3 regions of the Pseudarthrobacter sp. P1 genome follow, and region 2 is predicted to be linked to each of the others. Evidence: predicted binding sites of a transcription regulator. Region 2 holds the regulator's gene; each other region holds the start of a gene.
The links. The regulator LexA, encoded in region 2, represses DNA repair genes until DNA is damaged. The targets are predictions, from matches to a motif close to TCGAACANNTGTTCGA.
Positions count from the first base shown of each region.

Region 1: ruvA (Holliday junction branch migration protein RuvA) is a predicted target of LexA. The motif match lies at 2,072-2,087, and genes of this name have one in related genera.
Region 3: ACQCSX_RS00345 (LysM peptidoglycan-binding domain-containing protein) is a predicted target of LexA. The motif match lies at 1,777-1,792, and genes of this name have one in related genera.

Region 1 is NZ_CP189584.1:1,153,959-1,157,228, reverse strand. It holds gene pdxT (pyridoxal 5'-phosphate synthase glutaminase subunit PdxT) at 1-683, shown strand, start outside; gene ACQCSX_RS05455 (YebC/PmpR family DNA-binding transcriptional regulator) at 686-1,441, shown strand; gene ruvC (crossover junction endodeoxyribonuclease RuvC) at 1,438-2,028, shown strand; gene ruvA (Holliday junction branch migration protein RuvA) at 2,154-2,795, shown strand; gene ruvB (Holliday junction branch migration DNA helicase RuvB) at 2,848-3,270, shown strand, end outside.
Region 2 is NZ_CP189584.1:4,359,673-4,362,942, forward strand. It holds gene ACQCSX_RS20335 (TetR/AcrR family transcriptional regulator) at 1-245, shown strand, start outside; gene ACQCSX_RS20340 (MFS transporter) at 342-1,535, shown strand; gene lexA (transcriptional repressor LexA) at 1,612-2,355, opposite strand; gene ACQCSX_RS20350 (LysM peptidoglycan-binding domain-containing protein) at 2,684-3,016, shown strand; gene ACQCSX_RS20355 (histidinol-phosphate transaminase) at 3,137-3,270, shown strand, end outside.
Region 3 is NZ_CP189584.1:82,749-86,018, reverse strand. It holds gene ACQCSX_RS00355 (IS1380 family transposase) at 1-1,036, opposite strand, end outside; gene ACQCSX_RS00350 (Rv2175c family DNA-binding protein) at 1,269-1,622, opposite strand; gene ACQCSX_RS00345 (LysM peptidoglycan-binding domain-containing protein) at 1,902-3,239, shown strand.

The DNA of each region.
Region 1 (3,270 bases), 1.3 Mb from region 2:
TTGCCCTGCAGGGCGACGTCCGCGAGCACGCGCGCGCCATCGAGGCCAGCGGCGGACGGGCAGTCAGCGTCCGCCGCCCCAGCGAGCTGGCCGCCGTCGACGGTTTGATCCTGCCCGGCGGCGAGTCCACCACGATCGACAAGCTGACCCGCATTTTCGATCTGGCCGAGCCGCTCAAGGAGCGCATCGCCGCCGGCATGCCGGTCTACGGCAGCTGTGCCGGCATGATCCTGCTGGCCAACGAGATAGCCGACCCCGCCCGGGACCTGGCCGGCAACGCCCAGCAGACCCTGGGTGGCTTGGACATCACGGTGCGCCGCAACGCCTTCGGCCGCCAGCGTGACTCCTTCGAAACCGACCTGTCCTTCACCGGGCTGGCAGCCCCTGGCGAGGCCGAAACCCCCGTCCACGCCGTCTTCATCCGCGCCCCCTGGGTGGAGCGGGTGGGGGAGTCGGTCGAGGTGCTCGCCGCCGTCCACCTGCCCACCACCGGCCACGCCTACGCCGGCGGCCCTGCGGGTGGATCGGGGTCCCCAATCGCCGGGGCGGATAGAATTGAAACAGATGTCCGTGCGGTGGCTGTGCGTTCGCAGCATCTGCTTGCCACCTCCTTCCACCCGGAAGTGACGGGGGAGCGCAGCATCCACGAACTGTTTATTCGAATGATTAGAGGGGAAGCGTAACTATGTCAGGCCACTCCAAATGGGCTACCACCAAGCACAAGAAGGCCATCATCGATGGCCGCCGTGCAAAGTCCTTCGCCAAACTGATCAAGAACATTGAAGTTGCCGCCCGCATCGGCGGCCCGGACATCGTCGGCAACCCGGCGCTGGAACTGGCCGTCTCCAAGGCCAAGAAGACCTCGGTGCCCAGCGACAACATCGACCGCGCCATCAAGCGCGGCTCCGGCCAGCTGGGCGAGGCCGTCGACTACCAGACCATCATGTACGAGGGCTACGGACCGCAGGGCACCGCCATCCTCATTGAATGTCTGACGGACAACAAGAACCGTGCCGCCTCCGAGGTCCGCCTCGCGGTGGGCCGCAACGGCGGCAACATGGGCGATCCCGGGTCAGTGGCCTACATGTTCACCCGTAAGGGCATTGTCACGCTGCCCAAGAGCGGCCTCACCGAGGACGATCTCCTGATGGCCGTGCTGGACGCCGGTGCCGAGGAGGTCAAGGACGAGGGCGAGACGTTTGAGATCCATTCCGAGCCCCAGGACCTGCCCGCCATCCGCGCCGCGCTGGCCGAGGCCGGCATCGAGTACGACACCGATGAGGCCGGCTTCGTACCGTCCATGCAGGTGGAGCTGGATGTGGAGCACGCCCGCAAGTTCATGAAGCTCTACGACGCGCTGGAAGACCTGGACGACGTCCAGAACATCTACTCCAACGCCGACATGAGCGCCGAGGTCCTGGCGCAGCTGGAAGAAGACTGATCCTGCGCGTCCTCGGAGTCGACCCGGGCCTGACCCGCTGTGGTCTGGGCGTGGTTGACGTTGCCCCCAACCGGACGGCCACCCTGGTGGCCGTCGGGGTGGTGGGCAGTTCACATGAATTGTCCCTGGCCGCCCGGCTGCTGGTCATTGCCGATGCCATCGACCAGTGGCTGGACGCCTGGACCCCCGATGTCCTGGCCCTCGAGCGCGTCTTTGCGCAGACCAACCTGAGCACCGTCATGGGCGTGGCGCAGGTTTCGGGGATCGTCATGGCCGCCGCCGCGCGGCGCAACATTCCCGTGGCCCTGCACACGCCGTCGGAGGTCAAGGCCGCCGTCACCGGAAGCGGCCGCGCGGACAAGACGGCCGTGACCACCATGGTCGCGAAAATCCTGCGCCTGTCCGCCCCGCCCAAGCCCGCCGACGCCGCCGACGCACTGGCGCTGGCCATTGCGCACGCCTGGCGCAGTGGCGCGGGTTCGCGGGTTTCCGCGCAGGGAGGCTCGACGGCGGCCCAGCAGCTCTGGCGCGACGCCGAGGCAAAGGCCAAGAAGAACAAGGAAAAGTCGGGTCAAAGCTGGCGCTAGTGCGTGCCAACTGCCGAAAATGCGCCGGAAGGGTCTACTCTATTCGTAGATATGTTCGGATTTTTCGGGTCGGCATGCTGCGGATCCGCCCGGACGGCAGTGCTCATGCAGGGAGAAACTAGACCATGATCAGCTTTGTACGCGGCCCGGTGGCCCACCTTGGCCTCTCGCAGGCAGTGATCGATGTCAACGGCATGGGCATGCTGGTCCACGCGACCCCCAAGACCCTCGGTACCCTGCGCCTGGGCCAGGAGGCCGTGATCACCACCTCCATGATTGTCCGCGAGGACTCCATGACGCTGTTCGGATTTGCCGACGCCCATGAACGCGAGGTGTTCGACACCCTGCTCAGCGTCAGCGGCATCGGCCCGCGGCTGGCCCTGGCCGTGCTGGCCGTGCTGGACCCCGAGGCCATCCGCGTGGGCGTGGCCAGCGGCGACGGCAAGGCCTTCACCAAGGTCCCCGGCATTGGCCCCAAGGTGGCAGGCCGGATCGTGCTCGAGCTCAAGGGCAAGCTGGTCCCCACCGGCATCCCGTCCGGCCCCGCGCCGGCGGTGGCCGCCGAGTGGAAGCCGCAGGTCATCGCGGCCATGACCAGCCTTGGCTGGAGCGAGAAGGATGCCTCGGCCAGCATCGACAAGGCCATGGCGGACGAGCCCGATCTCGTGGCCGCCGGCAATGTGGCGCAGATCCTGCGGGCCACGCTGCGCTGGCTGGGCCAGGACGGCGCCCGCAGCGGCGCGGCCAGGTTGGCGTCCCGTGTCTGAGCGGCGGATGGCCGGCGACGGCGGCGCGCTGCTGCCGGGCCAGCTGGCCGCCATGGAGGGCGCTGCCCTCGTCTCCGCCGGCACCGAGCCGGAGGAGCGTGCCATGGAGGCAGCGCTCCGGCCCAAGAACCTTGACGATTTTGTCGGCCAGGCCCGCGTGCGCCGCCAGCTGTCGCTGGTGCTGGAGGCCTCCAAGATCCGCGGCCGCACGGCGGACCACGTCCTGATGTCCGGCCCGCCGGGGCTGGGCAAGACCACGCTGGCCATGATCATTGCCGCCGAGATGAACGCGCCGCTGCGGATCAGCTCCGGACCCGCCATCCAGCATGCCGGCGATCTGGCGGCCATCCTGTCCTCGCTGTCCGAGGGGGAGGTGCTGTTCCTGGACGAAATCCACCGGATGTCCCGCCCGGCGGAGGAAATGCTTTACATGGCCATGGAGGATTTCCGGGTGGACATCATCGTTGGCAAGGGC
Region 2 (3,270 bases):
TGCTCACGCAGGAGCTCTACACGCTGGCCGCCCGCGAGCCGGCGTTCCGCCAGATCACCCGGGATTGGATGGCACGGAGCAGGCACGCCCTGGGCCGCCACTTCGACCCTGCCACGTGCCGGATGCTCGATGCCCTGATCGAGGGGCTCTTTCTCCATGCCGCCCTCGACACCGAACCGCACGACCGTGCCAGCACGGTGGAGGCGGTTGCCCGCATCACCACCCCGACCGGGGCCCGGCTGTAGTTCCAAGTACACAGCGGCGCACCGGCCCGGCTGGCTGCCGGACCTTCCCGGCCCGGCCTCCACCTCCCTACGACTCTTTGTGGAAGTTGCACCACTATGACCATTACCGTGGACACCCACGTTCGGGCCGCATCCGTGGCCACCTTCCTGGTCTTCGGACTGAACGGCCTCGTGTTTGCCAGCTGGGCAGCGCGCATCCCTGCCGTCACGCAGACCCTGGGCCTAAGCTCCGGACAGATGGGCACCCTCCTGCTCTGCATCGCTGTCGGCTCCCTGCTGGCACTGCCCTCCGCCGGCGCGGTGGTCGGGCGGATCGGTGCGGCGAACACCATCCGCACCGGCGGGCTGCTCGCGGCCACGGCGTGCGCGGGCATCGCTCTGTCGCTGATGGCCGGCTCCGTGCCCGCCACCGCCGCGGCGTTGTTCTTCTTCGGCATCGGGATCGGGCTGTGGGATGTGGCGCAGAACATCGAGGGCGCCGGCGTCGAGCACCGGCTCGGGCGCACCATCATGCCCCAGTTCCACGCGGCCTTCAGCGGCGGCGCCTTCGTCGGCGCCCTGATCGGGGCGGGTCTGTCCACCCTGGGCGTCGGGCTGCCGGAGCATCTCCTGGTGGTTGCCGTGGTGGTGGTCGCCCTGACCTTGACCGCGCCGCGCTGGTTCCTGCCCCGCGTGCCGGTAGCCGTGCCGGATGCGGCCGGCGCCGGCCAGCCGCGGGCCAAGGGGTCTTCCGCCTGGCGCGACGGACGCACCCTGCTCATCGGCGTCGTGGTGCTCGGTGCCACGCTCACCGAGGGCGCGGGCAACGACTGGATCGCCAAGGCCGCCGTGGATGGCTTGGGGGCCACGGAGTCCGCCGGGGCGCTGCTCTTTGCCCTGTTCGTGGCGGCAATGACCTTGATGCGCTTCCTCGGCGGCCGTGCCATTGACAGGTTCGGCCGCGTGGCGGTGCTGCGGGCCAGCATGGCGGCAGCGGCGGTGGGCCTGGTGCTGTTCGTCCTTGCCGGCAACCTTGTCCTGGCCGGGGTGGGGGCCGCGCTGTGGGGAATGGGGGCCGCGCTGGCCTTCCCCATGGGCATGTCCGCCGCTGCCGATGATCCCCGGCACGCCGCAGCCAGGGTGTCGGTGGTCTCCACCATCGGCTATGTCGCGTTCCTCGCCGGCCCGCCGCTGCTGGGCTACCTCGGCGACCACGTCGGCATCAACCTGGCCCTGCTGGCCATCGGGGCGCCGATCCTGCTGGCTCTGTGGCTCGCCGGCGCCGCCAAGCCCCTGCGCGCGGTGCGGTAGGCCCTGCCGGTGCAGACGCAGAACCCCTGCGGCCGGTGCGGCCGCAGGGCTTCTGCGTTGTGGGCTGGGTCTTTTGCTAGATGCTGCGCAGGACGGAGACCACTTTGCCCATGACGGTGGCGTGGTCGCCCAGGATGGGCTCGTAGCGGGTGTTCTGCGGCAGCAGCCAGGTGTGGCCGTCGCGCTGCCGGAAGGTCTTCACCGTGGCCTCGTCGTCGAGCAGGGCGGCCACGATGTCGCCGTTGAGGGCGTTGCTTTGCCGGCGCACCACCACCCAGTCGCCGTCGCAGATGGCGGCGTCGATCATGGAGTCGCCGGAGACCTTGAGCATGAAGAGCTCACCGTGGCCCACCAGGGAGCGCGGCAGCGGCATGACGTCCTCGATGACCTGGTCGGCCAGGATGGGTCCGCCGGCGGCGATCCGGCCGACGAGCGGAACCAATGCCGTGTCCGAGGCGCTGCTGAGTTCGGCCATGTTCAGCCCGTTGGCCCCGCGCAGCTCGGTGGGGGCCGGAACGCCCTCGATCCGCGGCTGGCCGTAGTCCAGCGTCAACGGGATGAGCACCTCCATGGCGCGCGGACGCTTGGGGTCCCGGCGCAGGTAGCCCATCTTTTCCAGCTGGCTGAGCTGGTGGGTGACGCTGGAGAGGCTGGCGAGGCCAACGACGTCGCCGATCTCGCGCATGGACGGCGGGTAGCCCTTGTCCGAGATGGAGCGCTGGATGCACTCGAGGATCTTCTTCTGCCGCACTGTCAGGCCCTTGAGGCCGTGCCGGCTGGCGGGATTCCCGCTGTGGAGGATGAATTCCGGAGACGGCATGGTGCTGTCCTTCCCGCGACGGCGTCGGTACTGGTGGGTGGCCGGTGCGGCCACCCACTGGGTGTGGGGGAGTTCGTGTCGGTGGCGCCTGCTTGACTACTGCTTGGTTCGACTACTACCGATCCGGTAAATCCCTTGCCTTAACGGTAGGACAGCTCCGGTAGTTTTTCAAACATTTGTTCTAGCGAGTCTTGGCAAGCTTCGTCCATTAGTGCTAAAAATGGTCAAGACGCATTCGAATACATGTTCGAATCTGTTTCACCGCTCTCGGCCCGGTTGTTTCGAACGGCCCAGGGCGCACGTCTGCCGAAGTGAAAGGTTTAATGCCATGAGCTCCACGAACGAACTTCCCCCGCTCCGCTTGACCCGCCGGGGCCGCCTGGTCCTGATCTGGATGCCGCTGGCCCTGGTGGCCATCGCCCTGGTGGCCCTGGCCGCCGTCTTCACCACCCCCGCCAAGGCCGCCACGGTGGGCGGCCCGGCGCCGGACTACACCAGCACGGTGACTGTGCTGTCCGGCCAGACGCTGTGGTCCATCGCCATGGCGGCGGATTCCTCCCGCGACACCCGCGACGTGGTGTCGGACATTGTCGAACTGAACGATCTCGCCAGCTCCGTGGTCCAGCCGGGCCAGCGCCTGTTCGTCCCCAAGGCTGCCTGACCTTCCTGGCAGGTTCCGCAGGATGCCGCTCCAGGCCCGGCGCGGCCGGCGGAGGCGGTAACAGAGGGTCACGGAGCCCCGTGGTTCGCCCCCTGTGCCCGTGGCACTTAAAGTGGAAGGGTGAACCAGCTAGAACGCCTGAACCAGTTGCCCCTTCGAGACGATCTCCGGGGGCAGCATCCGTACGGCGCCCCCCAGCTGGATGTGCCCATCCTGCTGAATGTGAACGAGAACACGCACGGCGTTCCGGCCGA
Region 3 (3,270 bases), 190 kb from region 2:
TCAGAAACGCTGTCACACGGTGACCGTCGATGTCGAGCAGGGTCGGTGTCGCGCCGGGGTGCAGCGGTTCGGCGCGCAGGAAGATCTTCGTCCCCGGCGGGTAGTCATCGAGCGGGATCACCTGCGTGGCGTTGATGACCCAGGCGTCATCGCGTTCGACCCCGTCCTGGTCCAGGGCCGGTTGCCAGTATTTCTTGTCGTTGATCCAGTCGATCATGTGGGCCTTGCCGACCGGCACCGGGTACGAGGCGGAGAACTGCACGCCCCGCGAATGCAGGTACCAGAGGAACTTCCGGGACGCGCCGGCGCTGTCGGTGCGGACCAGGATCTTCTCCCCGTCCAGTTCCCCGGTCCCACCGTAGAGGGAGTCGGGCAGGACGGCGATGGCGGCCTCGAAGATGCGGATGTGGTCCTCGGCGTTGTTCGCCGTGGCCCCGCCGTGACGCAACAGTACCGCGAGTTCCTCCCCGGTGCCGCTGCCGGCACCGTAATCGAGGCTGGCGGTGAACGGGGCGAATCCGAACCCGCCCTTGTAGTTTCCGGTGGCCTGTTCCTTGTCCGAGTGCGAGGTCACCAAGGTGGCGTCGAGGTCGATGAGCAGCGGGTCCGCGGCCGTCGCCTTCACCGCCGGGCTGCGGTCTCCTGCGGCTTCCCATGCCCGGGTCCGCAGTTCCTTGGCCAGGGTCGAAAAGCCGTAATCGAAGACGTCCGGGTTCTTCACGGTGCGTTCGAAGAACCGGGAGACTGTTGCGTTCGAGGGCACGTTGCCGAACACGCCGGGCTGGGCGCGCAGGATGTCCAGGTCCGAGGCGTGCTCGCCGCCGGCGGCGAGCATCACCGCCAGCGACCCGAGCAGCCTCCCGGGCCGGTGTGAGGCCATCGCGGGGACGAACTGCCCGAGCCGGTCCTCGCACAGGTCCCGGAACCCGAGGGCGTCGATGAATGAGGTCAGGATCCGTCCCCCGGCATGGGAGACCAGCGACTGGCCGGTGAAAGTGACCGGGAGGGACGGGAAGACCTTGGTAGGCTGATGCATCGAAAAGGTGCTCCTTCAAGACACGGAAATAACGGCGTAGACACCCCTATTTTCCCTTGTCAGAGCACCTTTTCGTGTCTTAAACACACCCCTCAGCCCAACCCTGATGAAAACCCCGGGCTAGGCGCAAGTCCCAAGCGGGCAGCACCGGCCGTCTTAATAATGAAGCAGGGCCCCACCAGACGGTAGGGCCCTGCTTTCTTGTGCCTGCGCGTTCAGCGGCAGGATCCTGCTACCAGCCCAGGGCCTGGGCGCGGCGGCGGATCTCGGTCTTGCGGCCCTCGCGGAGGGCATCGATGGGACGGCCCGGCAGGGAGTCGTCATTGGTGAACAGCCACACAATGGCTTCCTCGCTGCCGTAGCCGGCGTCGGACAGGACACCGACGGTGCCCTTGAGGCTGTCCAGGATGGCGCCATCCATAAAAAACTCGGCCGGAACACAGCGGATGTGGCGGTCGCCCACGCGGGCGGCCAGCAGTGTTCCATCATTTATGTACGCGTGGACCTTGGTAATGGACACACCCAGCAATTCGCTGACATCCGGCAGGGGCAACCATTCACTAACCACATTTTCAACGTTACTCACCAGCTAAGGTTCCCACACCGCTCTGCCCGCCGCACGCCGGACCACCGCCCCGGCGGCGCGGCGTGGCACAAACGGCTCTTGGCGTGCCTGCGGGCACAGTGCGGATATATTGCTGGGGATAGGGAATTTGCTGTGCCAAAGGGCCAATTGGGCGTCGAAAAGATTCTTGCCAGCCTCGCGGACTCGTGTAAATTTTCCAGTGGTTGTGTTTCACAACAGTCACACTCTTAACTTCTTCATCACTGGCACCACCAGCCCCGGACTATTGAGGACAACCCAATGACTTCCGATCGCAAGAGCCGTCAGAGTCCCAAAACCACCAAGCAGCTGGCCGTTGCCGCCACCGCTGCCATCCCTGTGGTCATGCTCTCCTCGATGGCGCTGGCACAGCCGGCGGCCGCCGCCGCACCCGCCGCACCGGTGAAGGCCTCGCCGAGCGCCATGGGGCACGGCGCCGTTGCAGCGGCCAGCACCGCCACCAGCAACATCCCCGCAGCCCTCGTGGCCGGGACGGTGCCCACCGGCGTCGCACCCGTGCAGGTGGCCGTTCCCGACCAACACATTGTGCAGGCCGGTGACACCGTCAGCGCCATCGCCGCGCATTACGGCCTGGACACCAACACCGTCCTCGCCCTGAACGGACTTGGCCCGGCCACCATGATCCACCCCGGCCAGGCATTGTCGCTGACCGGAAGTGCCGCCGCCGAGGCGGCCCCGGCAGCCCCGGCAGCCGCCTCCGCCAGCTATGTGGTCAAAACCGGCGACACCGTCAGCGCCATTGCCGCCGCCCATGGACTCTCGGTCCACGAGGTCCTGGCGGCCAACGGCCTCACGGCCAGCACCATCATCCACCCCGGACAGGAACTCTCGCTGAGCGGCGGTGGCGGGTCCGCGGCATCGGCCGATGCAGCCCCGGCGGCGGCCTCCGCCAGCTATGTGGTCAGGGCCGGCGACACCGTCAGCGCCATTGCCGCCGCCCATGGGCTCTCGGTCCACGAGGTCCTGGCGGCCAACGGCCTCACGGCCAGCACCATCATCAAGCCCGGACAGCAGCTCTCCCTCGGCTCAGCGGTGGCGGCGGCATCGAGTTCCATCACCGCCGTCGAGCCCTCCCCGGCAGCGGTGGATGCACTGGTGCCCAGCACCTTCCTGGACTACACCTACCCGCAGGCCGTCGTGGCACAGGCCAATGTGAACAAGGCCGCGTTGCTGGCGGCACCTGTCCCTTCCCCGGCACAGATGCAGCAGCTCGTGGCCAACACCGCCGTCCAGATGGGTGTCGACTCGTCCCTGGCGCAGGCCTTCGCCCTGCAGGAATCAGGGTTCGACCAGCAGGCCGTCTCCCCGGCCAACGCCATCGGCACTATGCAGGTCATCCCGCAGGCCGGCGAATGGGCCTCCGAGCTGGTGGGCCGGCCGCTGAACCTGCTGGACCCGCACGACAACGTCACGGCCGGCGTCGCCATCATCCGGGCGCTGGTGAACGATGCCCCCAGCCTGGACGAGGCCATCGCCGGCTACTACCAGGGCGCCTACTCCGTCTCACTGCACGGCATGTACCCGGACACCGAGGGCTATGTAGCCTCCGTGAAGGCCATCCAGGCCAGCTTCCAGTAGGGGCCCAGAGCCATCGAAAGGGACCGGTCGA